DNA from 4 places in the Marinagarivorans cellulosilyticus genome. Region 1 is predicted to be linked to each of the others. Evidence: predicted binding sites of a transcription regulator. Region 1 holds the regulator's gene; each other region holds the start of a gene.
The links. Region 1 encodes FliA, which starts transcription of late flagellar genes. Its sites were predicted from a motif close to TAAAGTTATNNNNNNNNCGGCCGATANCC; they were not measured.
Positions count from the first base shown of each region.

Region 2: a site for FliA is predicted at 5,659-5,687, ahead of MARGE09_RS11260 (flagellar protein MotY). Genes of this name have one in related genera too.
Region 3: a site for FliA is predicted at 6,496-6,524, ahead of flgM (flagellar biosynthesis anti-sigma factor FlgM). Genes of this name have one in related genera too.
Region 4: a site for FliA is predicted at 4,963-4,991, ahead of pomA (flagellar motor protein PomA). Genes of this name have one in related genera too.

Region 1 covers NZ_AP023086.1:4,269,956-4,277,513, reverse strand. Annotated here, with positions in the region: gene MARGE09_RS17585 (malectin domain-containing carbohydrate-binding protein) at 1-3, opposite strand, end outside; gene flhA (flagellar biosynthesis protein FlhA) at 560-2,794, shown strand; gene flhF (flagellar biosynthesis GTPase FlhF) at 2,859-4,373, shown strand; gene MARGE09_RS17570 (MinD/ParA family protein) at 4,528-5,349, shown strand; gene MARGE09_RS17565 (RNA polymerase sigma factor FliA) at 5,378-6,091, shown strand; gene cheY (chemotaxis response regulator CheY) at 6,383-6,766, shown strand; gene MARGE09_RS17555 (protein phosphatase CheZ) at 6,806-7,558, shown strand, end outside.
Region 2 covers NZ_AP023086.1:2,792,331-2,799,888, forward strand. Annotated here, with positions in the region: gene MARGE09_RS11230 (diflavin oxidoreductase) at 1-1,290, shown strand, start outside; gene rdgB (RdgB/HAM1 family non-canonical purine NTP pyrophosphatase) at 1,507-2,106, opposite strand; gene MARGE09_RS11240 (DUF4426 domain-containing protein) at 2,112-2,564, opposite strand; gene trmA (tRNA (uridine(54)-C5)-methyltransferase TrmA) at 2,604-3,695, opposite strand; gene rnt (ribonuclease T) at 3,787-4,455, opposite strand; gene pyrC (dihydroorotase) at 4,489-5,520, opposite strand; gene MARGE09_RS11260 (flagellar protein MotY) at 5,692-6,642, shown strand; gene MARGE09_RS11265 (hypothetical protein) at 6,661-6,873, opposite strand; gene MARGE09_RS11270 (hypothetical protein) at 7,360-7,558, opposite strand, start outside.
Region 3 covers NZ_AP023086.1:4,399,175-4,406,732, reverse strand. Annotated here, with positions in the region: gene MARGE09_RS18050 (aminoglycoside phosphotransferase family protein) at 1-500, shown strand, start outside; gene MARGE09_RS18045 (nucleotidyltransferase family protein) at 506-1,192, shown strand; gene MARGE09_RS18040 (DUF4126 family protein) at 1,192-1,968, shown strand; gene MARGE09_RS18035 (16S rRNA (uracil(1498)-N(3))-methyltransferase) at 2,003-2,710, opposite strand; gene MARGE09_RS18030 (tellurite resistance TerB family protein) at 2,817-3,269, opposite strand; gene tal (transaldolase) at 3,280-4,212, opposite strand; gene dusA (tRNA dihydrouridine(20/20a) synthase DusA) at 4,290-5,342, opposite strand; gene MARGE09_RS18015 (flagella synthesis protein FlgN) at 5,413-5,910, opposite strand; gene flgM (flagellar biosynthesis anti-sigma factor FlgM) at 6,129-6,431, opposite strand; gene flgA (flagellar basal body P-ring formation chaperone FlgA) at 6,586-7,320, opposite strand.
Region 4 covers NZ_AP023086.1:2,439,005-2,446,562, forward strand. Annotated here, with positions in the region: gene MARGE09_RS09630 (YhdP family phospholipid transporter) at 1-893, shown strand, start outside; gene pxpB (5-oxoprolinase subunit PxpB) at 874-1,635, shown strand; gene MARGE09_RS09640 (5-oxoprolinase subunit C family protein) at 1,635-2,567, shown strand; gene MARGE09_RS09645 (PilZ domain-containing protein) at 2,580-3,116, opposite strand; gene MARGE09_RS09650 (flagellar motor protein MotB) at 3,126-4,112, opposite strand; gene pomA (flagellar motor protein PomA) at 4,133-4,891, opposite strand; gene MARGE09_RS09660 (exodeoxyribonuclease VII small subunit) at 5,121-5,444, shown strand; gene MARGE09_RS09665 (polyprenyl synthetase family protein) at 5,479-6,348, shown strand; gene MARGE09_RS09670 (aspartyl/asparaginyl beta-hydroxylase domain-containing protein) at 6,442-7,359, opposite strand.

The DNA.
Region 1 (7,558 bases):
CATAGGTTAGCCTATTGTTTGATCAGTGAATTATTGTTATTGAGTATTACTCGTGTGGTTAAAGTGCTTGCTAGTGCGTTAAGAGGCCCTTGCTTGCACTGAACGCTTTTCACCGCGCCGAAATCGAATGCCTTTCAATTAACCGTCTGAATCCGAGTTCGTGAATCATGGTAGAGCAGATACTGCTTGGTATTTATGATGGTATTCACGGTTTTACCCGGATTATTATTTTTTTTTATCTTTACTGCCTATATTTTTCTTTTTTTGGCCAAAATTTGTGTTTTTAGAGGCTTTTTATTGGGTTCTAATTATTGGGGGTATAGGACCTGTTGAACCGACGTATTCCTGAAAGCGGGATAAAAAATGATTCGTCACTAAATAAGGCGATTACACATTTTTATTACGCGCTATGCACACCAAGGCAATCCGGATCTTGTTGACTCCCATCCGCTTGACTCTCAATTGCGCTTTCTAGGATTAAGGCGACTTTTCATTTAGGAACACATCTTGCGATAGCCTGAACATTACGTATTTTTCGTCAAAGTTTGGGCGGTTTTTGATGTCGATTTCTCTGTTTCAACACCTGCGGCAAGTGCCGCAGACGATGACGCGCGATAAGGCAATGCGCGGTGCTAGGGCTATGTGGCACGGCAATTTGTCTGTGCCTATCCTGCTGCTCATGCTGCTTGGCATGATGACAATGCCGTTGCCGCCTTTTTTATTGGATGCATTTTTCTCGTTCAATATTGCGCTTTCTATCGTGGTGTTGCTGGTGAGCGTGTATACACTAAAACCTACCGATTTCGCCATTTTCCCGACGATTCTGCTAGTAGCGACTTTATTACGGTTGGCGTTGAATGTGGCCTCTACGCGCGTGGTTTTGTTGGAAGGGCATCAAGGTGGCGCAGCCGCCGGTAAAGTGATTCAAGCCTTTGGCGAGGTGGTTATTGGCGGTAACTTTGCCGTTGGTTTGGTGGTGTTTATTATCCTTGTGATTATCAACTTTGTGGTTGTTACCAAAGGTGCAGGGCGTATTTCTGAAGTAAGCGCGCGCTTTACCTTGGATGCCATGCCGGGTAAACAAATGGCGATTGATGCCGATTTGAATGCCGGGTTAATCGACCAAGACGAAGCCCGAATTCGCCGGGCCGAGGTTTCGCAAGAGGCCGACTTTTATGGCTCTATGGATGGTGCCAGTAAGTTTGTACGCGGCGATTCCGTAGCCGGTATTTTGATTCTTATTATCAACATTATTGGTGGTTTAATTGTAGGGATGGCGCAGCATTCGCTGGAGTTTTCGGATGCGCTAGAAAAATATGTATTGTTAACCATTGGTGATGGTTTGGTGGCGCAAGTGCCGTCTTTGCTGTTATCGACCGCCGCGGCAATTATGGTCACCCGTGTGAATAGCTCTGAGGATATGGGCAACCAGGTGACCGGGCAGATGTTTGCCTCGCCTAAAGCGTTGGGTATAGCGGCGTTTATTTTGGCCATTATGGGGTCCATCCCGGGCATGCCGCATGTGGCGTTTTTAGGTTTAGCGGCTATTTGTGGCTCGTTAGCGTATTACATTCACTTTAAGCGTGATGTGGCCGAGCTAGTGGACGAAACCGACGATCGAGGAATGGGCGCTAGAACCATTAATGGCGAACCAGCACCATTAATGCCTAGTGGCGGTGGTGGCAGTGCGCCGGCCTTAGAGCATCAGCAAGCCACCGACGAGCCGGTAGAAGTCAGTTGGGACGATGTAACACCGGTTGATATTTTAGGCTTGGAAGTGGGCTATCGCTTAATCCCATTGGTGGACAAAAACCAGCGCGGTGAATTATTGGGCCGTATTAAAGGCGTACGCAAAAAGCTCTCGCAAGACGTAGGCTTTTTGATTCCACCGGTGCATATTCGCGACAACTTAGACTTACTGCCTAATGCTTACCGCATTACCTTAATGGGGGTAGAGGTAGGGGCCGGCGAAGTGTTTGCCGACAAGTTTATGGCGATTAACCCCGGTGAAGTATTTGGCCCGGTGAATGGCACGCCAGCAAAAGACCCTGCCTTTGGTTTAGATGCCATATGGATTGACGATAGCCAAAAAGACCAAGCGCAAACCCTCGGTTATACGGTAGTTGATACAGCCACCGTTGTGGCAACGCATTTAAACCAGCTAGTGCAAAAGCATACCCACGAGCTAATGGGCCATGAAGATGTGCAGAAGTGGCTCGATTTATTAGCCGAGCAATCGCCAAAATTAGTAGAAGAGTTAGTCCCTAACACGCTTACCGTTAACCAGTTACTTAAGGTGCTGCAAAATTTATTGCGCGAGCAAGTGAGCATTCGCGATAAGCGCTCCATCGTAGAAGCGCTAGCCGCACACGGCGATAAAAACGCCGATATTGCGGCATTAACGGGCCATGCGCGCGTTGCACTTTCGCGGCAAATTGTGCAAAACATTATCGGTAACGAGCCCACATTAAATGTTATTACCCTAGATGCCTCGCTGGAACACTTGTTGCTACAGTCACTGCAACAAGCACAAAAAGTTGGCGCGGACCCTTCAAACTTTATCGAACCGCAATTAGCCGAAAGGCTTAATCAGTCGTTAATTGAAGCGTCCAATAAGTTAGAAGCTGCCGGTGTAGCGCAAATATTATTAGTAGCTGCACCTATTCGCTCGATGCTGGTGAAATTTACCCGCTTCAGCCTGCCAGAGCTTCATGTGCTGGGGTACAACGAAATACCCGATAACAAAGAGATTTCGATTCAAGCCAGTGTGGGCGGCGAACTGCAAAATGGGTAAAGCCCAAGGATAAGCACCCGCACAATAGGATTACAGCTTTAAGCCGAGTAGGTGGAGGTAGGTTATGACAACAAAGCGATTTATGGCGAGTGATATGAGCCGCGCATTAAAAAAAGTGCGCGAAGAGCTTGGCCCAGATGCCATTATATTGTCGAGCAAGCGCGCTGAAAAAGGCGTAGAAATTATTGCTACCTTGGACGATACACCACCATCACCGGCTAAAGCGGCCAAAAAGCGTTTTGCCGCATCGTTTGATGATGAGCTGGATCAACCGCTCGCCAGCGATACCGAGTGGGAAGAGCACCACAATGCACAGCGTGTGGCCTCGAATACTCGCGTTGCGGCGCTGGCTAGCGAGGCGCCAGCGGAACCTAATTACAATGCCGAGCCCAGCCCGCAAAAAGCGCGTTTTAGCGAATCGACATCGGCCAATGCCGAGCGCTTAGCCAGCGAAATACAAGCTGCGCACGAACGCATGCTAGCGGCAAAAGGGCAGGCTGCATCGGCTATTTCTATTACCGATGACGAATACGACGTACCGCTTAAGGCCAAAGCGCCAGCGCAAAAACATACCGAGCCGGCGCCAGAAATGTCACAAAACCGACAAGTAGCCAGCTTTGCTCAGCAGGTGAAAGCACGTGGCCTTGACGACGAACATAGTGCCGAACAAAACAAACAATTACACAGCTTGTACGACGAAATTGCAGAAATGCGCATGTTGTTGGAAGAGCAAATATGGCAAAAACAATACGCTCCGCGTGCAGAACCCAGCCCTTTAACGGGCCGCGCACGTCAGTTGGCAACGCAGTTAGAGCAACTGGGTTTATCGCAAGGTTTAATTAAAGATTTATTAGTTTGCGCCAATGATGAGGAGCGCTTGCCAAATTGCTGGCGCAAGGCGTTGGCGATGCTGGCGCGCAAGCTACCGGTCGACCCGCACGACCCTATAGAGCAAGGCGGCACGTTTGCTTTTGTTGGCCCAACCGGCGTGGGGAAAACAACAACAGTGGCCAAATTAGCCGCGCGTTATGTGTTAAATCACGGTCGCGGCAAAGTTGCCATAGTCACAACCGATACCTACCGAGTGGGCGCACACGATCAGCTCAAAGCCTTAGGGCGCATTTTACAAGTGCCTGTTCGTTCTATTGAGGGCGAGCATCAGTTGAACGCGGTGTTATCGAGCCTTAAGCAATACGAACTTGTGTTGGTCGATACCGCAGGCTTTCGCCAAGGCGACCCAAAACAAATTGAGCAAGAATCGTTACTAGATGTCTGCCCCGGCGTGCAGCGGGTATTGGTATTGGCTGCCAATAGCCAGCAGCAAATATTAAAAGCCTCTTTACATGCTTACGGCAATAGCCCTTTGCGCGGCTGTATTTTTACCAAATTAGATGAATGCGCCAGCTTGGGCGAAGCCTTTGGCGCCGTCTGTAGCCATGAAGTGCCAATGCTATATACCGCAGCAGGGCAAGAAATCCCCGATGATATTCACGTGGTTTCATCCAGCGATTTAGTCGCGCAAGCGGTTAAGCTAGCGCGCCAATACGAAAACAGCGCACAGGCGTTGTCGGCCACCTGATGTACGGCGATGCAAGTCTTTAAGCAGCCTCTATACTTGATGAGGCACGTTGTTTTTTTGTTAAGTCGGCCAGTCAAAAACATGGCCGTAATTGTTCTTAAACCAAGTCCCGCAAGGGCTGGCAAAGATATAAACATAGAAGGATGTCGAGTTCATGAGTAATCATCCCGTAAAAGTGATCGCCGTAACTGGTGGCAAAGGTGGCGTAGGTAAAACCAATTTATCGGTGAACTTAGGCGTCGCTTTAGCCGAAATGCGCAGGCGAGTGGTTCTCATGGATGCTGACTTGGGCTTGGCCAACGTCGATTTATTATTAGGTTTAAATGCGCAATTTAATTTGTCTGATGTGCTCAGTGGTAAGCGCAGCTTACAGCAGGTTATGTTGCACGGGCCAAGCGGCTTGAAGGTAATTCCCGCGTCGTCCGGTGTGCAGCAAATGGCATCGTTATCGCCTGCTGAACACGCGGGTATTATTCATGCCTTTAGTGAAATCGCCGATCAAATGGATGTGTTAATTGTCGATACCGCTGCGGGTATTTCCGATACTGTTATTAGCTTTGTACGCGCCGCGCAAGAAGTTGTGGTTGTTGTTTGCGACGAGCCCTCGTCCATTACCGATGCCTACGCCCTAATGAAGGTTTTAAATAAAGATCACGGCGTGACGCGTTTCAGAGTCATTGCCAATATGTGCCGCACAGTAGCAGAAGGGCAGCGCTTATTTGGCAAACTTAACGGTGTGTGCGAACGCTTTCTTGATGCCTCGATTCAATATATTGGCGCCATTCCATTTGATGAGAATTTACGCAAGGCGGTGCAGGCACGTAAACCTGTTTTAGAATTTGCACCGCGCACAAAAGCATCGCAAGCGATACGCGTTGTTGCGCAAAAGTTGGACCAGCTGCCGGTGCAACGCAATGCCAAAGGGCATTTAGAATTCTTCTTCGAGCGCTTGCTGTCGGTGAGCGGCCAGAATTGATGGTTGGCCAGTGAATTCAGGGGCCGCTATGTATTCGCCTGCGCAAGTTAAGCGCGATATAAATGTAGAAGACTACGCCTATCTTGTGAAGCGTATCGCTTACCACATGGTGGCGCGTATGCCGGCATCCGTACAAGTGGATGATTTAATTCAAGCGGGCATGGTTGGCTTGCTGGAAGCGGCGCAAAAATTCCAAGATGATAAAGGCGCAGGCTTTGAAACCTACGCGGGTATTCGTATTCGCGGAGCCATTGTTGACGAAATGCGACGTGGTGATTGGGCGCCGCGCTCGGTACATCGCAATTCCCGGCGCATTAACGAAGCCATTGCTAAAATAGAGGCCCAAACCGGTTCCGATGCTACGGATATACAAGTGGCGGATGAACTCGAAGTGACCCTCGATGAATATCACAGCATGGCGCAAGATTGCGCCAGCACTAAGCTCTTTAGTTACGAAGACACCTTTGACGAAGAAGGCGACGAATTACTCACCTCAGAAGATTCTAGACAACACCAAAACCCCGCCGATACAGCTCAAAAGCAAGCCATGAAGGTAGCGCTAACCCAAGTAATATCGGGTTTAAAAGAGCGTGAGCAAATGGTGCTTAGCCTGTATTACGAACAAGAGCTAAACCTAAAAGAAATTGGCGAAGTGCTGGGTGTTAGCGAATCGCGCGTTAGCCAAATATTAAGCCAAACGGCTATGCGCATTCGTTCGCGCATGACTGGCTGGCAGCGTTAGCCCTTCTTTTTAGCAGGTCAATATCGCTGTTTTCTCGCGCTTCTAGTGCTTTATTCGCGCTACCTTTGCGGCCCGCCAGACGGCATTCACAGGGGTGTTTTGTACGACTTTTATTTCCCCTCGACTAAATTACAACGAAAACTGGCTAGCTGCAGTTGACGAGCTAGACTTATGGTTACTTAACACGGATTTCTCGCTTTTAGTTATTGTTAACTGGATGTTTGTGGTGGCAATAGTTAGAAGCTCCAACCGTTAATTCAAACTCAGGGTATTCCGTTTGCGGAGGTTGCATTGGACAAGAATATGAAAATCCTAATCGTTGATGATTTTTCAACAATGCGTAGGATTATTAAAAATCTTCTTAGGGACTTAGGCTTCACCAATACGCAGGAAGCGGACGATGGAGCAACGGCGTTGCCAATGCTAAAAAGTGGCGATTTTGATTTTCTCGTCACGGATTGGAATATGCCGGGCATGACGGGTATCGAGCTGCTAAAGCAGGTGCGCGCCGACGAGCGGTTGGTGACCTTACCGGTATTAATGGTAACGGCCGAAGCTAAACGCGATCAAATTATTGAAGCTGCACAAGCTGGCGTAAATGGCTATGTCGTTAAGCCGTTTACCGCGCAAGTGCTCAAAGAAAAAATCGATAAAATCTTTGAACGCGTGGGCTAATCCGCAGGGTTAGCATCTATTGCTTGTAAGGCGTAAATTATGGACCCAACAGATAACTGGCATCACAACGAACGCTTTCTCGGTGAATTAAAAGACCGGTCTGCGATGCTTGTTGAGCAGCTACAAAAAAATGATTACGAAGAAGCCTCTGCGGTTATTCGTTCCATTATGGATTCCCGGGATGAACATTTGTTTAACTCGGTTGGCCAGTTAACACGTGCATTGCACAGCGCGATTGTTAATTTTAATGTCGACTCCGAAACAAATGGCGCAGCTACTAATGCTGAAGTGGCAGATAGTGAAATCCGCGATGCTTCAGACCGCTTGCATTACGTTATAAATATGACGCAGGACGCTGCCGAAAAAACCATGGACCGGGTAGAAACAGCGGCACCCATCGCTCTTAATTTAGGCCGAGAAGCCAAAACCCTAAAAGACGAATGGGATAAGTTGCGACGTAGAGAAGTTAGCAAAGAAGAGTTTGCCGAACTTTATTCGCGCATCGATGGCTTTTTATTGCAAATGACATTGGGCGCAGACGAGCTTAATGAAAACTTACAAGCCATTATATTGGAGCAAGGTTTTCAAGATCTAACCGGTCAAGTTTTGAAAAAAGTTATTGGCCTTGTTACTGATGTTGAAAATGAATTGGTTAACCTAATGCGCATAGCCGGTAAGGTTGAGGCCGTAACGGGCATATCTCGAGATACAGACCCAGTGGCTGCCAAAAAAGCCAATCTCCCGTGTGAAGCAGAAGGGCCGCAAATCCACGCCGATACGCGTGACGATGTG
Region 2 (7,558 bases), 1.5 Mb from region 1:
GGCTTAGGTGATTCAAGTTACGCTTACTTCAATAAGTGTGCACAAGATCTTGATGCCAAATTGGCAGAGCTGGGTGCAACGCGCGTTCATGATTTTGTTTCTTGCGATGTGGCCTTTGAAGATGACTATGCCGATTGGAAAAAAGCGGCCTTTGAAAGTGAAGCATTTGTAAGCGCTGCTGGCGCTGTTTCTGGTGCTGTAGAACCTGAAGAACCGGGCCCTAAATTCGATAAAAATAGTCCATTTCTGGCAACGCTAATGGTTGCTGAGAACTTGAGCGGTGATAAGTCGGCTAAGCGCGTTAACCACATAGAAATATCATTAGCCGGTGGTACGCAGGAGCTTGATTATGCCGTGGGTGACGCTTTGGGCGTGTGGCCCACCAACTGTGCAACCGAAGTGCAAGAGCTGTTAGCGGTAACTGGGCTGAATGGCCGTGAAAGCGTTCAGCTTAAAGCAGGGCCTGCTTCTTTACGGGCGGCGCTGTTAACTAAGTTGGATATTGCGACGGTTAACGCTAAAACTTTGGAAACCTGGGGGCTTGAAGCCGGTGCTGACGACCAACAAGTTATCGATTTACTCAAGTCTTCTGATAAAGCCATTGATGCGCAAACTTTGGTTGATGGCCTGCGGCCGTTGCAGCCTCGTTTATATTCTATTGCCTCAAGCCCTAAAGCGCACCCTGGTGAGGTTCACTTAACTGTTGGCGAAGTTCACTATGAATTGCACGGCAGCGCCCGTAAAGGTGTTGCGTCCACCTTTTTGGGTGGCCGTTTAAATGCCGGCGGTACGGTGGGTGTTTATTTGCAGCGTTCTGCGCATTTCCACATTCCGGCTAATGACGATGCCCCTTTGATTATGATTGGGCCAGGTACCGGTATTGCGCCATTTCGCGCGTTTTTAGAAGAGCGTGAAGCCCGTTCTGCTGCGGGTAAAAACTGGTTATTCTTTGGTGATCAACACGAAGCCGAAGACTTTTTATACCGCGATCAAATCAGCGCTTGGCAAGCGTCAGGGCTTTTAAATAACCTGAGTTTGGCATGGTCACGTGATACCGCTGAAAAAATTTATGTGCAAACCTTAATTAAAAAACAAGGCGCTGAATTTTTTGCTTGGTTGGAAGAGGGTGGTTACATCTATATTTGTGGTGATGCATCGCGTATGGCATCAGATGTTGATAAAGCGTTACGCGAAGTTATTGCTGAACACGGCGGCTTAGACGATGTGGGCACACAAGCCTACATGGATAAACTCGTTGCAGAGCACCGTTACCAGCGAGACGTGTACTAATTCCATTACAGGACATCTCTAAAAATGTACTTTTTCCGTGATAGCGGCTTACTGGATGGAGGAAATGCAGAAAGTTGTCAGGAGCAACTTCTGTCCTTGCTCTCACAAAAAAATTACTATTTTTAGAAGTGCCTTACAGTAAATAAAATAGTTTTAAATAAAAAAGCCCAAGTATAAAAACTTGGGCTTTTTTGTGTTTAAGCTGAAACCTATGGCTTAAGCCGCCGGATTTTGCAGGGCTTCTATGAGCAATTTAAGGGCTTTGCCGCGGTGACTGATTTTATTCTTTTCGTTTTTATCTAGTTGAGCCGCCGCCATATTGTGGCTTGGGACCCAAAATATTGGGTCGTATCCGAAACCGCCATTACCTTCTGGTTCCACCAATATTTCGCCTTCCCAGCTGCCTTGGCATATGAGTGGCGTGGGGTCTTGCGCGTGGCGCATAAACACTAATACACATTGGTAGCGTGCGCTGCGCTTGCCTTTTGGGGTGTTTTCAAGCGCTTTTAACAGTGCGGCGTTATTATTGCTGTCATTGGCATCGGGGCCGGCATAGCGTGCAGAGTAAATGCCTGGGGCGCCATTTAGCGCATCAACCTCAATGCCGGAATCATCGGCTAGCGCCGGCAGCCCGCTAACCTCACAGGCGTTGCGGGCTTTGATGATGGCGTTTTCGACAAAGCTCAAGCCATCTTCTATGGCTTCGGGGACGTTGTATGCACTTTGAGCTTTAACATCAAACCCTAAGGTACCTAGTAGATCGTTAAACTCACGCAATTTGCCCGCATTACCGCTGGCTAATACCAGTGTTTGCATTTCAGTTACTCCACATAAAGCTTGCGAGTGAATTTTAATGTAAAGGGGGTGGTATTTTCGGGAGTAATTGTAATAACAAAGTTAAATACTTCTTCGTTAGTAATACGCAATGCCCCAATACTGTACACCGCATGTGGCTCTTTAATGGTTTTAAAGGCGATTACTTTTTTTTGTTGCATTAGGTTTTGTGCGTAGCCATCGAGCTTGGCATCGATAGACTTTCCGTTTTTGTCTTGGACGGTAATATTTAACAGTGTTTGATCTTTTGCGCGCACTAGATCGTATGCTGCGGCAATATCAGGTAATAAAAATGTACTGTTAAATGCGCTGTAATGGACGGTGTAGTCGCCAAAAACAGCAGTGCTATCTTGGTTTAGCTCGCCAGCATAGGTTTTAAGCGATAGTGCGTTTAAAACTAAAATAAGGCTGAAAGTTACCCCTAAAGGAATGTGTCGCATGATGATTATTTCCGTTTGTTTAGGTTTCTGTCTAGGTGATTAAAGCTTTTCTAGTATTACGCCACATTCACGATGATGGGTGAATGGGAATTGATCAAATAAAGCAAAATCAGAAATAGTATGTGTTTTTGATAGCTCTTTTAAATTGTCGTAAAGGGTATCTGGGTTGCAAGAGATATACACGATGCGCTCAAAGCGTTTGATGAGTGCAAGTGTGCCGTCATCTAAGCCCGCACGAGGTGGGTCGACCAGTACCGTGGAGAAGTTATAACTGCCTAAATCTAGGTGTTCTAAGCGTCTAAATGCGCGAACGCCTTCAAGCGCTTGGGTAAACTCTTCGCTAGACAGGCGGGCAAACTCAATATTGTTAATGCCATTGTGTGCCATATTTCTTTTGGCTGAATCGACACTACTTTTGGCTATCTCGGTTGCTAATACCCGTTCGAAGTTTTGTGACAAAGGTAAGGTGAAGTTGCCATTGCCACAATAAAGCTCGAGTAAGTCGCCGCCATTGCTTTGGGTGTTTTTATATGCCCAGCTGAGCATATCTGCGCAAATGCTGGCATTGGGTTGGGTGAAGCTGGCTTCTATATGTTCATATGTAAAAGCACGGCCGTCCACATCTAGCGTTTCGGTTACCCAGTTTCTAGAAAGAATACGCTTTTGTTTGCGCGCACGCCCCATTAACTGGCAGCCTAATGTAGCCGCTAGCTGTTCAGCTTGCTGTTGCCAGTTGTCGCATAGGCTTTTGTGATAAATCAACGTGATCAAGCAGTCGCCAGTGGTGGTTGATAAAAATTCGCACTGGAATAATTTGCGACGAAGCAGCTCACTTTTATTGAGTGCATCCAATAATTTAGGCATCAGCTGATTAATGGTTTCACTGGCGGCGGGGAAATCATTAATGATGTAAGTTTGTTTTGGCGTGCCGGGCTTGAACATCGCATAGTCGCAACGCCCGTCAGAATGCCATATTTTAAATTCTGCGCGCATCCGATAATGCGTTGCCGGCGAAGGATATACGCTAAGGGTTGGTGGTGAAAACTCGGCAAACTGTGTTTGAGTTTGCTGTTGTTTTTCGGCTAATTGCTGGGCGTATGCGGTGGCAGAGTAGTCGGTAATTTCGGTCATTGGTAGGTCGCGATCAAAGGCTTCCCTTGGCAACTGAATTAACCGTTGCTGGGGAAGCGAGGTTGCCTAAAAAGGTGGCGCTGGGTTTAGATCATTCGAGCGTGAAGGGGTTAAAATCTTCGCGAATAATGGGCCAGCCACCAAGCTCCTGCCATTTATTAACAATCATGCAGAATAGCTCAGCTGTTTTTTGCGCATCGTAAGCGGCGCTGTGTGCTTCGCGGTTTGAAAAATCAATGCCGGCGATTTGGCAGGTTTTGGCCAAAACGGTATGGCCAAAGGCTAAGCCTGATAGGGTGGCAGTATCAAAGCACGAAAACGGATGGAATGGGTTGCGCTTTACAGCGCAGCGCTCGGCGGCAGCGTGTACGAAACCCAGGTCAAAGTGTGCGTTGTGGCCCACCATAATGGCGCGCTTGCAATCGTACTGTTTGATTTTTTTGCGAATCGCCGAAAAAACATCATTCATGGCTTGGTCTTCTGGTACGGCGCCACGCAGCTCGCAATCCACTTTAATGCCGGTAAAGTCCAAGGCGGATTGTTCAATGTTAGCGCCTTCGAAGGGCTCTACGTTGAACTCGATAGTTGCGCCTGGGGTAATAATGCCATCGTCGTCCATGTCTAGCATTACAGCCGCAATTTCCAGAAGCGCATCGGTTTTGGCGTTAAACCCGCCAGTTTCTACATCGATAATAACAGGTAGATATCCGCGAAAGCGGGAGGCAAATACCGTAGTTTCGTTTGCTTCAGTGTCGCTCACCGATAATCCTTAGCTTTAAATGAGTCAATAAATTTAGGCTTGCAGCGCCCAGTTTAGAGTTTGCCCTGCAAGCAAGGGGGTAAGTGTGCTATCGCCTAAGCTTAGCTGCTCCGGTTGCTGCCAGGGCTGTTTGATTAGCGTTACAGTATGGCTATTGCGCGGCAAACCGTAAAAGTCGGGCCCGTAGTAGCTAGCAAAGCCCTCTAGTTTATCTAGCGCGTTGGCGTCTTCGAAGGCTTGCGCATATAGCGATAGAGCGGCATTGGCGGTATAGGCGCCAGCGCAGCCGCAGGCGGCCTCTTTTTTGTGTGTTGCATGTGGCGCTGAATCGGTGCCGAGGAAGAACTTTGCATTGCCACTGGTTGCAGCCTGAATAAGCGCTTGTTGATGGTCGCCGCGCTTGAGTATGGGCAGGCAGTAATAATGCGGGCGAATGCCGCCGGCCAACATATGATTACGGTTAAATAAAAGGTGGTGCGCGGTAATCGTTGCTGCAATATTGCTATCTTGCGCCTTTACAAAGTCCACAGCATTTGCGGTAGTAATATGCTCTAGCACTACCTTCAAACCACTAACGCTTTTTAGAAGTGGCGCTAGGGTACGTTCTATAAAAACGGCTTCTCGATCAAAAATATCAATGTGGTTGTCGGTAACTTCACCGTGCACTAGCAGCTTAACGTCCTGCTCGGCCATGGCGGCTAATACAGGGTACAGCTTTTGAACATCGGTTACGCCGGAGTCTGAGTTAGTCGTTGCCCCGGCAGGGTATAGCTTACAGGCCACAACGCCGGCAGCCTTAGCGGCTTTAATATCGTCGGTTGTGGTGTTATCTGTTAGGTATAAAACCATTAAAGGCTCAAATGCTTTGCCTTCAGGCACGTGCGCCTGTATGCGTGCTTTGTAAGCCATTGCCTGTTGTGCATTCATAACAGGAGGCACTAAGTTGGGCATGATAATCGCGCGGGCGAACTGCTGAGCGGCGTCGCCGACGGTGCGCTCTAGCGCCTCGGCATCGCGCAAGTGAATGTGCCAGTCATCAGGTGCGGTAATGGTGATTGATTGCATAAAAAGGAGAAACTCGTTTTACTCAAATCGCCAATGCAAGTAAGGCGATGCGCCGGTTATAGAGGCTCTACACTAAAGTATCGCTCGATAAAGGGCTTAAATTAATGGAAAGAGGCGCATGCTACCGCAAATCTACTTTAAAGCACAGGCGATACTCGCCGATAACCTGACATGAAGATACTTGTAGGCGATTTTATGCAGTGGGTCAGTGAAAAGGTTCGATATCGGTGGGCCGTGGTGGTGTTAACGCTTTTGTCTGCGTGTACTTTGGCATCGCAAGGAGCTTATGCCTTCAGCTATACCAATGGCATAGAGGAAAGCAGCTGGCGTTTTGATGGTTCGGTCTTTGAGTGCAGCCTAACGCATAATGTGCCTTTTTATGGCGAAGCGGTGTTCAAAACCCGAGCGGGAGAAGCGGCCAAGTTTACGCTTGTCCCTCTTGCGGAGCGCCTGAAAACAGGCCAAGCATCGCTTATCCTTCAGCCCCCGGCATGGCGGCACAATTTACGCCCTATCGATTTAGGCTACGTACCCGTTAAGCGCGGGGAGGAGCCTGTCGTTCTTGGTGATGATCTAGCCGAGCGTTTGCTAGCAGAGCTGAATACTGGTTATGAAATGGAGTTAACGCGGATGCCGTGGTACGGCGCCGAGCAAAGCAGCCGTGTGCACGTTAGCCCAATTGGGTTTCGCGATGCCTATAGGCGCTATTTGGGGTGTTTAGGTGATTTGCTGCCGGCCAATTTTGATCAAATTCGACGTACCGCGATTTACTTTGGATCGGCGTTATTTGAGCCGTTGCCACCGGATCAGCGCCGTAAACTCGATAACATCGTGCGTTACTGTGAAGCAGACCCATCGGTGACGGAGTTTTACATTGATGGTCACACCGACAGTGTAGGTACGCGGGCTGATAACTATGCGCTATCAGAGAATCGCGCGAAAGAAGTTACCAAGTATCTAGTGAGTAAAGGTCTACCTGAAGAGCGCATTAAAGTGCGTTGGCATGGTGAACGTTATCCAACTGTTCACAATACAACTGTTGCAGGGCGGGCCAAAAACAGGCGCGTTACGATTCGCTTGGAGCGAGACCCTGCACTAATACCTAACGTAATGGAGATGTAACTGGAACCTTGGTGCCAGTTATGAAGATAAAATGGCATTAATTGTAAAGTAGGTTAAGCCATTGATTCCAACCAGTAGGCCTAACGCACAAAGGCGGTTGTAAACTAACTTTCTGGTAGGGATATTAGCGCGCGGCAGTGTGCGCTCCCATTGGCCGTCTAGGGCATCTACTTTTGCATGCAGTGAATTAGGGTTTGCTTCGAATTGTTGGTTGCCGTCGTAAACAAGCATAACTCTTCCTTTCGTAATGTCTCGTAGTGAACATAGTTATCATATTAGATAAGGGAGTACTTCTTTCCCAGCTGACATTCTAGCGAGCGTTTGTGAGAAATTGACTATCCTAAGCGCGCTCTAGTGATGGCATAAGAGGCTGTGTAATAAAAGTGGTCGAGTTAGGGCTATGTTTAACCTAAAAACCGCAGTTGAACCATCAAAGTCTACGCATCCCTTTGGTGCACCTGACGCGTGATAAAAATGATTCATCACCAATAAGGTGACAGATAACCGCTCCTGCGTGATCTGCATTTCCCCCATCCATGGGGGTTACTACATATTTTTACTACACGCCATGCACACCAACGGAATACGCATCTTTTTGACTCTCAACTGCGGTTTCTAGGTTTAACCCTTGAATAAACCGGGGAAGGGGAGTCGAGCCTAGACTGGAGCAGGGAGATGTATGGGCGTGGCGGCTTGCTGGGCTTTGCTATCGCAAGGTTAGCCTGTAAAAAATTTAAGCGCGCGGCTCATGATGGAGCTTTTTTCGGGGAAGACGGTTTTGTAGTGGCTGATAAGATGTTTTTGCGGGTTGATATAGCAATGAATGTTAGCTTCTTCGTAATTATCACGAGTACCTAAGTGAGCAACTAAAAATATTTTGTAAATTCCCATCTTTGGCTCGAACCGACTAGAGTGG
Region 3 (7,558 bases), 130 kb from region 1:
CTCGGGCCCAGGCCCAGCCGCAAGTCATTGTGCACCGCGATTTTCATTGCCGTAATATTCATGTTCAAAGTGGTGATCTTAATCAATTAGGTTTTATTGATTTTCAAGATGCCGTTGTGGGGCCGGTGACCTACGACATTGTGTCGCTCTTAAAAGATTGTTATCAGTGTTGGCCTGCAAGTTTTGTTCGTTCGCAAGCCTTGGCGTATCGAAAAGCCCTGCCACCATTGTTGCAAATGAGTTCCGAAAGCGAATTTTTACAGGCGCTCGATATGATGGGCCTACAGCGTCATTTAAAAGTATTGGGGATTTTTTCTCGCTTGCATTTAAGGGACGGTAAAGCGCAGTACTTACAGGATCTACCCCTTGTACTTGCTTATGTGCTGCAAGTGCTAGAAGGCTACCCCGAGGGCAAGCCGGTAGCGCAATGGTTTGAGCAACAATTGATGCCGCTAATAAAACAGCAGCCTTGGTATCGTTCAGTGGAAATTCAGCCGTGAAAGCTATGATCTTAGCCGCTGGTAAAGGCGAAAGAATGCTGCCGCTCACGCGTACTTGTCCGAAGCCTTTGTTGCAGGCTGGTGGCAAACCTTTATTAGAACATTGGTTGCAAAAACTTGAAGCGGCAGGGGTTCGCGACATTGTTATCAATACGGCTTATTTGGGCGAACAAATCGAGGCCTATGTTCGCGCTCGAAAAGGTTTGGCTACGATAACAATCAGCCAAGAAAGCGAACCGCTGGAAACTGGCGGCGCATTACATTTTGCGCTGCCAATACTTGGGCAGGCGCCTTTTTTATTAGTTAATGGCGATGTTTTTTGTGGTGTCGATTTAAGCCGTGTTATTGCGCGGGCACAAGTGGCTGCCGCCGGAGCTTACTTTGTAATGGTGAATAATCCCGAACATAACCCAGAGGGTGATTTTGTTTTAGGGAGCGAAGGTTGCGTTTACGATAAAAAAATGGCGGCAGAGCAGGGTGGAGCATTGACGTTTTCTGGTATTAGCGTCATAAACCCTGAAATGATTCGGCGGTATCCAAGGTGCCGGCAAAAATTTCCGTTGCGTGAAATTTTTAGTTGGGGAATAAAAAATAGAACTATTCGGGGTGAACTTTATTCGGGTTACTGGCTGGATGTAGGAACCCCCGAGCGACTTGCCGAATTAAATCAATATATGAGGGAGACTCTATAGTGGAAGCCTACGAAAGTATTATTGCTACATTGGCGTTAACAATGGGAGCCAGTTGGGCTAGCGGGATTAACCTATATGCGGTGCTACTGGTGTTGGGTTTTGGTAGTGCTACGGGAAATATTGATTTGCCGCCAGACTTACAAATACTCGAGAACCCCCTTGTACTTGCGGCGGCAGGTTTAATGTATTGCGTGGAATTTTTTGCCGATAAGATCCCTGGTGTTGATACTGGCTGGGATGCAATTCATACCTTTGTGCGCATTCCGGCTGGCGCTTTGTTGGCGGCTGGTGCGGTGGGAGATGTGTCTCCAGTTATGGAGCTGGCAGCAGCGATTGTCGGCGGTGGTTTAGCTACAACAAGCCATGCCACAAAAGCTGGCACACGCATGCTTATTAACACTTCGCCGGAACCGCTGTCTAATTGGGGGGCTTCTTTTGCAGAAGACTTAGTGGTGCTCGCAGGATTGTGGGCAGCCTTAAACCATCCGCTGGTATTTTTGGCGTTGTTAATTGTGTTTGTTGCGCTGGCGATATGGTTACTGCCGAAACTGTGGCGACTGTTGAAGTACATTTTGCAAAAAATACGTGCGTTTTTTGGCGGTCAGGCGCCGGAGCCTTTATTGAATGTCCGTTTTGCTGGTGATGTTTTACCCTCGCCCCATGCTGGCGCTAGTGGCGATACAGTTTCTGAACTAGAGCGATTAAAAGCATTGCGAGATAGCGGTGCTATAACTGAAGAAGAGTTTGCGGCGGCAAAGAAAAAGCTATTGGATTAATAGCGCTAGGGTGCTTCTGGCAAAGCGGGGCGACCTAAAATAGTTTGGCCAATAACACAGGCACGGCAGTTTCTACGCGTAAAATGCGATCGCCTAATTGTACCGGGGAAAACTGGTTACTTAAAAAGGTATCGACTTCTTCTTGGGTAAAGCCTCCCTCTGGCCCTATGGCAAGTACAGAGGACTGCGCTGTTAGCGGTGTAGCTTTAGGGTAACTCCCTGGATGGGCAATAATTTTTTGTTGTTGTTGCATTAGGGGTAGTTGGTCTTGAATAAAAGGGCGCCACTTTTTGTGTTGAATAACTTCGGGGATTTGCGTGGCTTTGGCCTGTTCTAGCCCCAGTATTAGTTGTTCCGCAATAGAATCCTCTTTTAATAGTGGCGTTTGCCAAAAACTTTTTTCGACCCGCTGGGTATGGATTAAATGGAGTTTTTTTACTCCCATAGTCGCAATGGTTTGCAGGCTGCGTTGCAGCATGCGTGGCCTAGGTAGCGCTAGAATTAATTCGACATCAATTTGCGCTGGCGGCGGCGCTGTTAATGTTATGTTGCCAAGGGTAACGGTATTGTTCGCAATGGCTAATACTGTGGCGGTGCCCACCATGCCATTAATTGCCCCAATAGTGAGTGTGTGGTTAACGGGAAGTTTTAAAACCTTAATAATATGTTCGGCTCGATAATCATTGAGCACGGTTTGTGCGTTATTAATGACATCACTTTCACGTAGCAACAGTAAATTCATAGTTATTGAGTGTCGTTAGTATAGGTAAGAAGCTTAGGCGACTTAGCTTGGTTTGCGTCAACAATATAAAAGGTGGGGTGAGCGGTTAAAAGGCTGCGAGCGACAATTATTGGCTAGGTCGACTGTGATGTTTTGCGCGGATAAAATCGCCATGGGCAACATGAATTAAGTCTGCAACTTTGCGAATTACATACTCTTCATATTTGTCGAGTTCGCCATCAGCATATGCAATGCGCCACATGCCAACAATTAAATCGAACTTATCTTGTGGCGAACAGTGTAGGTTGATTTGCTGTGTAAACTGGTACATGGATGTAGATTCCATGCATTCGTTTTGTGCAAGGGTAATAAGTTCGGCACTTTGGTTTTTGGGGATATCAAAACTGTCTTCAAGTACGCGTTGTAAACAGGCGAGTTCTTTTGCATCAAACTCGTTATCAACAATGGCGACTTCAATAAGCAGCGCCGCACAGGCAAGGCGTTTTTGCTCCTCGCTGAGTGCGGCGTTAGTTTCAGGCCGCATTTCGGCCTGAAAAATGTCGAGTATTTTCGACAGCATAGGTAACGTCTTAGCCCTTTTTAGAGGCTAAGAAGTTTTCTAGGTTAACCATGTCAACAACAAAGCGACGGATGCCGTCTGCAAGTTTGTCGGTGGCCATTGCATCTTCGTTGTTGCTGAAGCGGAATTGTGCTTCGGTCTCAACGATTTTCTCGCCGCCAGACTTACCTTCAGCGCTTAAAGCTTGCTCTAAGGTGCCTTCGTCTTTTTGCAGTTGATCTAATAATGCTGGACCAATGGTTAAACGGTCACAACCGGCAAGGGCTTCGATCTCGCCGATGTTACGGAAGCTTGCGCCCATAACAACAGTATTGTAACCGCAAGATTTGTAGTAATCGTAAATTTTAGTAACGGACTGAACGCCTGGATCTTCAAAAGGGGCGTACTCTTTTTGATCGGTATTCGCTTTGTACCAATCTAAGATGCGACCTACAAATGGAGAGATCAAAAACGCACCGGCATCGGCACAAGCAGCTGCTTGGCTAAAGCTGAACAATAAGGTTAGGTTACAGTTGATGCCTTCTTTTTGAAGAACTTCAGCAGCTTTAATACCTTCCCAAGTCGAGGCAAGCTTAATTAAAACGCGGTCTTTGCTAATGCCAGCTTGCTCGTAAAGCTCAATTAAACGATGTGCTTTAGCGATAGATGCTTGAGTATCGAAAGATAAGCGAGCATCAACTTCTGTTGAAATTTTGCCTGGAACAATCTTGAGGATTTCACAACCAATAGCAACAGCCAAGATGTCACCAGCGTCTGCGATATCTTTACCGCGTGCTAGGGCGTCTTGTACCAAAGGAGCGTACTGCTCTAATTGAGCGGCGCTGTACAACAACGATGGGTTAGTGGTGGCATCTACGGGTTTGTACAGTTTAATAGCTTCGATGTCACCCGTGTCGGCAACAACGTCTGAGAATTTTTTAAGTTGTTCTAGCTTGTTAGTCATGGAGGTCCCCCTATTACATGAGGCGCGTATTATGGGCATAGCAGAGCATTTTCGCAATCTGAACGGAAGTACCAGTTTTATGTTTTGGCTTTGGAGGCTTGGAGGTAAGCCTCTCGCTTGGCTTGCAGGGCGATCATCTCGTCCAGCGCTTCTTGTAAAACAGCGGGTGTAGCGTCTTTTGGGCTGGCGTTATCGCTTAAAAAACGCCGGAACAAACGCCCGCCGTGTTGTGCGGTGTAAATACCTAATATGTGCCGCGACATATGATGCAATCTCACTCCCTTTTTATGTTGCTGCCAGCAGTAAGTCATAAACTCGGCCAGTATATCTTCACGACTAGCCGGTGCTGTGCCGTTAAATAGCAGGGCGTCTACGTGTGCGAAGCTATAAGGGTTGTGGTACATCTCTCGGCCGACCATGACTCCATCCAGCGGGCCCAGCTGTTGCTGGCATTGCTCTAGGGTATTCAACCCCCCATTAAGTACAAAGGTATGCTGCGGGTATAAGGTTTTGAGGGCGTAAACGGCCTCATATTGCAGTGGTGGAATTTCTCGGTTCTCTTTAGGGCTTAAGCCCTTTAGCCACGCTTTGCGCGCGTGCACAATAAAAACTTCGCATCCGGCAGTACTTAAGGTGCGAACGAAGTGTTGCAGGTGTTCTACGCTATCTTGATCATCAATACCTATGCGGTGCTTTACCGTGACGGGGATATCAACGGCATTTTTCATGGCTTGAATACAATCGCCGACCAGCTCTGGCTCCGCCATTAGGCAAGCGCCAATTTTATTTTCCTGTACGCGGTCGCTCGGGCAGCCGCAGTTAAGGTTAACCTCGTCAAAGCCCGCGTCTTCTGCCATCTTGGCGCATTCGGCAAGCTCCTGCGGGTTGCTGCCGCCGAGCTGCAAGGCAATGGGGTGCTCTTCTTTGTTGAATGCTAAAAAGCGCGCGCGGTTGCCGTGAATTAGGGCTGGCGTAGTGACCATTTCTGTATAAAGGCGGGCTTCTTTTGTGATAAGTCGCCAAAAAAAACGGCAGTGAGCGTCGCTCCACTCCATCATCGGGGCAGTGCAGAAGCGCCAAGGGTTATGGGGGGCGTTGGTCGGCGATGTGGTGTCAGAAGGTGAAGGCATAAAAACAACTGCGTAAAAAAGTCGCTCAGTATACGCTTGCAGGCCTTTGGGTTTAAGGGAAATTATTCGATTAGGCTTCGCCTAAGGTTCCGCGGGAGTTTTGGTTGTGTTTAGCGCCTTTGCCGTTATAAAGCGGGCTGTTATTGCCTTGGCCACGCAGAATATTCAATAGCCTTTCGTGTGTGGATTGGCTGCGCATCATCACTTTGCCGTTAACTTCGTTGGCATCTTGGCAGGCTTTAAAAAGTTGCTGCAGTTTTTGCCATTGTTCTGCCAAGCCGTTTTCGATGGCGTACTGGCTAAAGACTTGCTCGGCGCTAGAGGCGGTGCTTTGCTGTGCTTCTGATTGATATTGGCTTGTCCACTGCGTGCGCGTAAGTGCGCTTTGATGTAGTTGGTTAAGGAGTTTTGATTTTGCTTCGATGAGGGCGTCCAGGCTGTCTATTTCGCGTTTCTTTAGATGCTCACGCTCTTGCTCTAAAAGGGCTAGTAAGTTTTGGCAAGCGTTAATATCGTTGCTAATGCTTTTCGCTAGCCGGTCGTTATTCAGAGGGTGTGCAAAACTCATTGGAGTATTCTCTTAGTCAAACAAATGTCGCTTTTGCGGCTGTGTTAAGCGCCATGCAGGTTTTAAGCCTAGTTCTACATAATATGGGTTACAGAGCAGACGACTTGCCGGCTGTAATTAGCTAGAAACAAGCTAGAAACAAGATGGTGCGGTTTGTTTGGGTGGGAGGTCGATGCTATAGCGCTGGGCTTAGAGTGCTTTATAGAGGGAGGTGCTGCCTAAAAATCAGACAGCATCTTATCGGCAATGGCGGAAGGGTTAGGGCTAAAGCTTCCATTCGCAATAGATTGTTTGATTGCAGCGACTTTAGCTGTGTCTACTTCGGGGCTGCTTTGCACTTTACTTTCAAGGCGGCTCATAGCTTGGCCGGCGCCGCTTAACGAAACATTATCGCCGCTTGAGGCTTGCGCCGCATTTGCAGAGTTACTGGCATTATCCGCAGAGGGGCCACGTGTTTTGCCGGTATCTTGAGTTGGGGCATGAAGGCGGTTTTTGCCGACGCCGCCGGTGTCAATAACCATGTTGTATGCCTCTTTATCACATTAAGGGCTGATGCTTTGTGCTTAAATTCAGCCGGTTCACAGAGCTTGTCGGCCGCAATGGCTTTTACTTTAGAAGTTTTTTACTTTTTTTATAGTTTTTTAGTATTCGCGTCTTAATTAACTGAGTATTGATCTAAAGGTTAGCAACTGCGCGCCCAGGGGCAACTACAAATGCCTCGATAACGCGTTTGGATTGGGCATTCTTTACTCGTATTTGCTCGCCGATCTTGCCGTCGGACATCGCAATAGCTGAGGTCGCAACAGATAAGCCACCATTGCCGGCCTCTAAGGTGATTTTGTCGCCGCGGGTGATTGCGATGGGTTCACTCACATGCTTCAAACGTATTACGCCACCAGAGCTAATATTACGCGTTATGGCATTGCCTATGAGTGCGGTGGTGCTTTTGGCGTAACCGAAGCCGAGATTACTGGTATTGCGTACCGTCAATGATAGATCGTCGGCTTTAAGGATGGTGCCTTTATAAATGTCCCGTGTAGCGGTGACAACTTCTTGCAAAACGTCTATGCGGGCAGGAACAAAAATGCTCCATGGCGATTCCCCGTTACAGCTAACCCTAACAGAGATATTGGCTGTTTTGGTTTGGTTGCCGTTTACTTTAATGTTCTTACTTTCAGAGCACTTGGCGAGTTTTAGCCGCGGATCAAGGCGGGACACTTTAATGTCTAGTTGGGCGTCTTGAATTACAGAACTGTAGTGCTTGCTAAGAATGTCCTTTACCTGTGTGCGCATAGCGTCAATATCTTCGTAGTTTGCGCCACTCGACGCATCGCTGTGCGCTGCTATAGCGTGCATGAAGATGGAAAAAAATAGGCCGAAAGCAGCTAATTTCTTATCTATGTGGTTCAAGATTCACCTCCTGTATGAAAATTTTTGTAGCTGTAAGCTATGTCAAAAGTATGACAGGTTTATGTGTCTTTGGTAATTACTTGCTGTTTGTGCAAGTCTCGAGCCGATTAGTAAGCAGTCTAAAAGGAGTGGAAGGTATTGGGGCAAACGCTGTAGAGCGGAAGTGTGAGTTAGGTCTTTTTTGTATGAATTACTGACATACCGGTTAGGTTTTGCTTTTGGTTTGGCTTGCTTGCTG
Region 4 (7,558 bases), 1.8 Mb from region 1:
GTTGGGGGCATATTGCATTTGATTATCGCCCAGAGCGCCGAGGCCTTGTAGCCAAGCGTATACGCGGTAACATTCGAGGGTTAAAAACAACCGATGGTACGCTCGCAATATATAAGCGTAGTGAAAATGAGTGGGAAAGTAGTTTTAGCGGCGCTATTAATACTGCCAATGTTGGCGATGTACTGGAAAACTTCGATTACCCGCGCGCGTTAGTGAGTGATACAGCCACTTTTGATGTTAGTTTAAATTGGCCCGGCCACCCAGATCAGTTAAATCTTAACAGCCTTGCCGGCACAGTCGAATTGCAATTGAATAATGGCCATTTTATTCAGGGCGAAACCGGTGACGATCGCTCGTTATTAAAGCTTATTTCACTATTAAATTTCGATACTTTAGTGCGCAGGCTGAGGTTGGATTTTTCCGACTTGCGCCCCGAAGGGCTTAGTTACGATTCCGTTAGCGGTAAACTGTATTTTGAAAAAGAAACCGTAAAAATTAAAGCGCAAACACCGTTGATTGTGGATACGACATCAGCCGATTTACAGTTGGTGGGCGATATTGGTTTAGCTTCGCAAACGATTGATAGCCAGCTAGTTGCGACGCTACCTATTGCAGGTAACCTTGCCGTTGCAGCAGCACTTACTGCGGGTTTGCCTGCCGCTGTGGGGGTTTACGTGGTGGGTAAACTGTTTAAAGAGCAGGTCGATGAGCTAGCCAGCGTGCGCTACAACGTCACGGGCAGTTGGGAAGAACCTAAGTTGGAAGTTGATAAAATATTTGAGGCGCATGCCAGTGGGCGTGCGGAAAATAAACAAGTTCCTCTCGAATTAGAGCAGTTATATCCACCGCCCGAGCCTACAAAAAATAGTACTAATGACAGCGCCAAAAACTAACCAAACCTATGCGGTTTATCAGCAAAGTCTGGAACTGGTTTGGCATAATGAAAATACAGTTAGTGTTATTTTTAATGTAGTGCCAAGCATAGCGTTAACGGATGTTATAGGTTACGCGCAACAGCTTATATCGCAGCAGTTTGCTGCCGCTGTTATCGATACTATTCCTGCCTATAACGGCTTGATGTTGGTCTTTGATTTTTCAGTAGAATCCCCTGAGTTGCTGGCTAAGGCTATTTTAGACAGCCTAAAAAATAGTGCGTTAGGGTCTATTGAAAAAGCGAGTAATGATACCGATATTTTAACTATTCCAGTGTGTTACCACCGAGATATGGCGCCTGATTTACCGGCGTTAGCCAGTTGCGCAGGCTTGGGTATTGATGAGGTTATTGCAGTACACAGCCAAGCGACTTATACCGTATGTGCCTTGGGTTTTGCGCCGGGCTTTCCTTATTTAGGTTTTGTTGATGCGCGCATTGCGAAGCCTCGTTTAGCGACACCAAGGCAAAATGTCGCGGCCGGTTCAATTGGTATAGCGGATAATCAAACGGGGGTTTATCCGAGCGCATCGCCTGGTGGCTGGAATATTATTGGTCGTACGCCGCTGGTGTGTTTTGATATTCAGCGGCCAGTATCACAGGCGAGCATTTTTTCGGTAGGGCAAAAGGTGCGTTTTGAGCCGGTATCACGCAGCGATTATGCTGCTTTGAATAACAAATTTAGCAGGCGGGGCTGCGCGTAGTGTCGGGGTTTGGTTTATTACAAATACTAAAAGCTAGCGGTAAAATCACAACCCAAGATTTGGGTCGCAAAGGTTGGTTGCACTTAGGTATTTGTGAAAGTGGCGCCGCTGATGAAATGGCCTTTTTATGGGCGAATTTTTTAGTCGGTAATGTCGCAAATCGCTTGGCCAATAGCACAACCTTAGAGATTACCTTGGGGCAGGTAAGCTTAATTTTTACTGCGGCAACCACGGCGGCTTTAACCGGGGCAAGCACACCTGCTTTTTTAAACGACAAACCTATTCCGTGCTGGCAAAGTTTTCGGGTGGCCGCGGGCGATGTTTTGCGTTTATCGTTACCTAAATTTGGCTTGATTAATTATTTAGCCGTTCAAAATGGCTTTAAAGTACAGCGGGTTTGCGGCAGTACAAGCATTTGTGAACGCGAAGGGCTTGGCCCTTTTAATGGTCGTCAACTGCAAGTAAAGCAGTGCATTGGTTACTCTGTGCCTAATCAAACTAATCCTATTCGATCTGTCCCTGCGCACTACATTCCCGAATATCATGGCCAAAACATTCCTTTTATGCCGGCGGAAAAGGTTGCTGTGAGTAAGTGCTTATCGGGCGCGTACTTCACCGTAACCCCAGCGACCAATCGCATGGGCTGCCGCCTAGAGGGGCAGGCCATTGAGTGGGTGGGCGAGGGCGGTACGCAATGCGTTAGCCAAGGCATGCCCTATGGTGCAATTCAATTGCCACCTGATGGCCAACCCATTGCGTTATTGAAGGACAGGCAAACAATGGGGGGGTACCTGTTGTTGGGTTGTTTGTCGCGTTTTGGGGGCGGGCGTTTAGCGCAATGCAGGCCCGGTGAAAGGGTTAGCTTTGTTGCTATTTCACGCATGCAGGCTATTGAACAGCTGCGCCAACGCAATGTTTTTTTTGGTTTATAGCTTCGCAAAACATTAAGGTGCTGGCTGGTTGCGGCGCTCGGCTAATAATGTACTTTGGCGGCGTACCACATGTTGGATAAGTTTTTCTTGTACAGCTTCGCGTAAATTTAAAAAGTCGACTCGCCAAATAAACTCATCACTTTCGCCTTGATGGCAGTCTACAAGCAAGCCATCCACTTCTAGTTTTTCTTCGTCGTCTAATACTAAAAATAGGCGTAAGTGGGCGCCAATATCTAGCGGGGAATCCTCGGCGAAAGCTAACCCGCAAGCGCTCATATTCACTTTGCGAGCGCGGTAGGCGAGTGTTGTTTTGGTGTGTTTATCGACTTGGGTTAAACGTTCGATCTTTTGGTTTAATAATGCGATTAATTCAATAAGCTCTGGATGTACATGCTTTTGCTCGGCAATTAAAATTTCCATGCGCCGGTCTTGGTCTGCAATTAATTCAAAGGTGTCGTCTGCGCTACTTTCTTGTTTAGAGTGAACGACTTGGTAGCTTAATTTAACGGTATCGTTAATACGAAAATAGCGGCGACGTTCCGATGACATTATAAGCTCCTAAAATATTTCTTCGGGTTGTAGTTCAAAGAGGTAGTCGGGTTCGAGTTTTAAGTCGCGCAAAATATCGGCGCCATCGGGTGACTGCAAAACCGCTTTATCATCTTCGGATAAATCGTCGTCTAAGCTTTGTAAAATTAAAATTTCTACGCGGCGGTTTTTCGCTCGATCATCAGCGCTGTTGTTGCTGGCTAGAGGTTTGGTATCTGCCATGCCGCTTACCTCAAAACGACGTGAATTAATAACATTGCCACGCATTAATTCGTGAGCAACGGATACTGCCCGCGCGGAAGATAATTCCCAGTTTGAGCGAAAACGTGCGGTATTTATGGGGATGTTGTCTGTATGCCCTTCGACCTTAACGTGACCGGGCTTAAGGGCTAAAACTGCTTGCACTTCTTGCAGTACGTCGCGGTATTCTGGTTTGAGTGTGGCCGATCCAGAGCCGAACGAGCCTTTTTCCCGAATGCGAATAATTATTTTTCGGCCTTCGGTTTCAATTTCAATTTGACCGGCTAAAATCTGTGCGCTTAGCGCATCGGCTAGCTCGTAGGCTATTTGCTCGGTTTGTTTTTCGAGTTCTTCTAGCACTTCTTTTACACGCGCTTTTACGCCGGCATCGTAGCCTTCTTCACCTTGTTCAACATCAAAGTCTTCAGAGCATTCAACCTTGAGTGACATTTCGGTCACATCTTGTGTGGTTTGGAATATCTCGTTGATAGGGGTTGGCTCTGGCCTTCCTGGGCTAAATTCTTGTGCAATAATGCTGGTGCCTTTTGGTGGGTCGGTGACATTCACTTTGTTTTGAACGCCAAAAGCCTGCGCCATCGAGCCGGCTAAGCGCTTAAACTTCATCGCGTCCATTTCAGAGAACGACAACAGCAAAACGAAAAAGCACATTAGCAAAGACATCAAATCTGCAAACGTGCCCATCCAAGCCGGCAGGCCTGCCTTACATTTGCACTTATCCTCATCTTCATCACTCATAGCGAGTTAGCGCTGGTGAATTACTCTTCACCGGGATCGCGCTTGCCCTCCGGAAGGTAGTTGCGCAACATGCCGTCGATTACGCGAGGGTTTTGCCCATTCTGAATAGCGATGAGCGCGTCGATAACTAAGCTTTTAATCATGGCTTCCTCCGCGGCGCGCAGGGCAAGTTTATCGGCCATGGGTTGGCAAATGGCGTTGGCAATAATGGCGCCGTACAGCGTTGTAAGAAGGGCAACGGCCATTGCAGGGCCGATGGCTTTAGGGTCGTCCATGTTGGCCAGCATGGCCACAAGGCCAATGAGTGTGCCTATCATTCCCATCGCTGGTGCCATTTCCGCCATGTTGGCAAAAATAGAGGCGCCAACGGCGTGGCGTTCTTCGGCTTTACTTTTGTCTTTGGACAGCAATGTTTTAACAACGTCGGGTTCGTGGCCGTCGACTAATAACTGAATGCCACGCTTTAAAAAGTCATTACTGACTTCTTTGCCTTCTAGTGACAGAAGGCCGCCTTTGCGAGCTTCGTCAGCTAGGCCAACAACTTCGTTAATAAGCTCAACAGGGTCGGTGCTGCTGAATTTAAAGCTTTTGCCTGCAACCTTAATAGCGCCCAAAAACTGCCCAAGCCCATACTTGGCCATAACCGCAAAAATGGTACCCCCAACTACGATAACGACTGAGGGTATGTTGACGAACATGCCTAACTGGCCACTCATCAACATAGAGATGACGATAAGGGCGAGCGCACCCACAATCCCGACTAACGATGCTAAATCCACACTGTGCTCCCTTGTTTCGGCTGCTGTACTGCTTTCAATTGGCAATGTCGGCGCTTAAAACCTGCTTTTTAGGTTATCGGCCGGTGCTCTTAAAGATTGAATTTTCCAACTGCAGCGTTATAAGTTATTCATTCTTTGAGTGTAGATGGTTTTAGCCGGTCTTCCGTGAAATTGATGGGAGTCGACTTACTATTGGTTTTAACCGTTGGGTTTACGGGTAGCGGTGACCATGTGGCTGCTTTGTGGTTTGACCGGTCTGTGTAAGTTGGGTAATGTGCGCGCTTCTATAATGGTCGAGGTTGACGGCATGGTCGCGCGTAAAAAAACAGCACATTTCGAGAAGTCTTTGGAGGCCCTAGAGTCAGTTGTTGATGATATGGAAAGTGGCGAACTTAGCTTAGATGACGCACTGAAAGCCTTCGAAAAGGGTGTCAAATTAACGCAAGAGTGCCAGCAGGCGCTGGATGAGGCTGAGCAAAAAGTCTCTATTTTGCTCGGTGATAGTCCTGCTGCTGAACCTGTCCCCTTTGATGCTGGCCCTGCAGACGCTTAAAGCGGTTTTTAACCTTTGAATAAAGAATGCTTTTGTGAATGACTCATTAACACTATTTGTGGACCGCTATCTGCCTGAAATTGAGCAGCATCTCGCGGCCGCCTTGCCTGCGCCTATAAACGGGGGGGAGCGTTTGCGCGAGGCCATGGCCTATAGCCTGCTTAATGGCGGCAAGCGTATTCGGCCTATTTTAACCTTGGCTGCAGCGCAAGCGTGCGGTGGCATTGGCAGCGCGACTTGGCCAGCGGTGGTGGCGGTAGAGTATATACACGCCTACAGCTTGATTCACGACGATTTGCCTGCGATGGATGACGATGATTTACGTCGTGGCAAACCGACTTGCCACATTGCCTTTGATGAGGCTACGGCCATATTGGCCGGCGATGCGCTTCAATGCTCTGCTTTTGAGTGCTTATCCAAGCAGGCCGAAACGCTAACCATGGTGGCGCCACTTGCCAAGGCTGCTGGTGCGCGCGGTATGGTTGTTGGTCAGGCTGTTGACCTTGCTGCAGTGGCGCAGCAGCTGAGCCTTGAGCAGTTGAGCCATATGCACAAACATAAAACGGGTGCGCTCATCGAGGTAAGTGTGCAGCTGGGCGCCATGTCGGCGGGTGCTTCGCCCGCACAATTGAATGCCTTGGCTGAATACGCTAATGCTATCGGTTTGGCGTTTCAGGTGCAGGACGATATTCTTGATGTAACAGCAGACACCCAAGTTCTTGGCAAGCAGCAAGGCGCCGATGCGGCAAATAATAAGCCCACATATGTCAGTTTGTTGGGTTTGGAGGGGGCGCAGCAAAAGGCGAAGCAGCTGGTCGCGCAGGCTTTGGTAGCGTTAGAGATATTCCCAGATGCACACCTATTGGCGGCTATTGCGCATTACATTGTTAATCGCGAAAAGTAGATTGCCGAAAATGGCGGGGCCTTCTTAGGGTTGCGTGCTTTGATTGCTGCCGTAATGTAAACGCAAAATGCGCCTGCATTACGGCAAGCCATCTTAGAAGAATAAAGCCCAAATAATCAAAGCAAAAAGCACATACTTAAGCAGATAATACAAAGGCTTGTTTTTCGCCTTAATTTTTTTACCTAGCAGACGCACCCCGTAAACATAACCAAATAGCTTATTGATTGCACCTACCTTGTCGCCCGGCTGATTTTTTGAAACTGCTGCGCCCATCACTACTCGCGAAAACAGCGCGTTGATCCAAGACGCAGGTGCAAACCACATGGGGCGAACGACATCGCAAAATAAAACAATGCGCTGTTGTTCGGTATCGTTTTTGGCGTAGTGAATGAAGGTTTCATCAAACATAACAGATTCACCATTGTGCCAAACGTAAGGTTCGCCATCGACATAAATAGCGCACTTTTCGTCGCCTGGGGCGGTTAACGCTAAGTGGTAGCGCAGCGAGCCGGCATAAGGGTCGCGGTGTTGTTGCAGTTTGGCTCCAGGTGGTAGCGATGCAAACATTGCGGCTTTAATGGATGGCACTTGTTTGAGTAAAGCTACGGTTTTAGGGCACATATCGTTGGCAGAATTTAAGTCGTTGCCGTACCACTTTAAATAAAAACGTTTCCAGCCGGTGCGGAAAAACGAGTTAAATCCTACGTCATCTAAATTTTGTGAGGCAACAATGCGCTGCTGCGATTGCAGAGCAAGAGCTTCATCGCGAATGATTTCCCAGTTGTCTTCCAGCAGTTTGAGTGCCGGGTAATCTTTTGGGTCGTGGTAGGGCGTAGATGGCGCTTTAGAAAACGCATATAGCAGGCAATTAATGGGCGACATAATCGTGGAGTGATCAAACAGCTGTCGCGAAAAACGGTGGCGGACTTTGCCGCGAAAATGAACATAGCAGCCGCCCATTGCAAACAACAATAAAACCCAAATGCCGCTGGGAATAGAAAAATCAGACAAGGTACACCTCCTGTATTGTGCTGGGGAATTCTAGCAAGAACGTCGCGCCACAGCTAATGAATACGCTGGGAATAGTCAGCATAGATAGTTGCGAGCGTTTGCGGTTTGAGTTGAGTGTCGCTAAAAAGTGGGTGTCTAGTTTTGGATGAAAAATAATAGGTCAATAATGTATAAAAAATGTGGACAATAAGATTGCTTG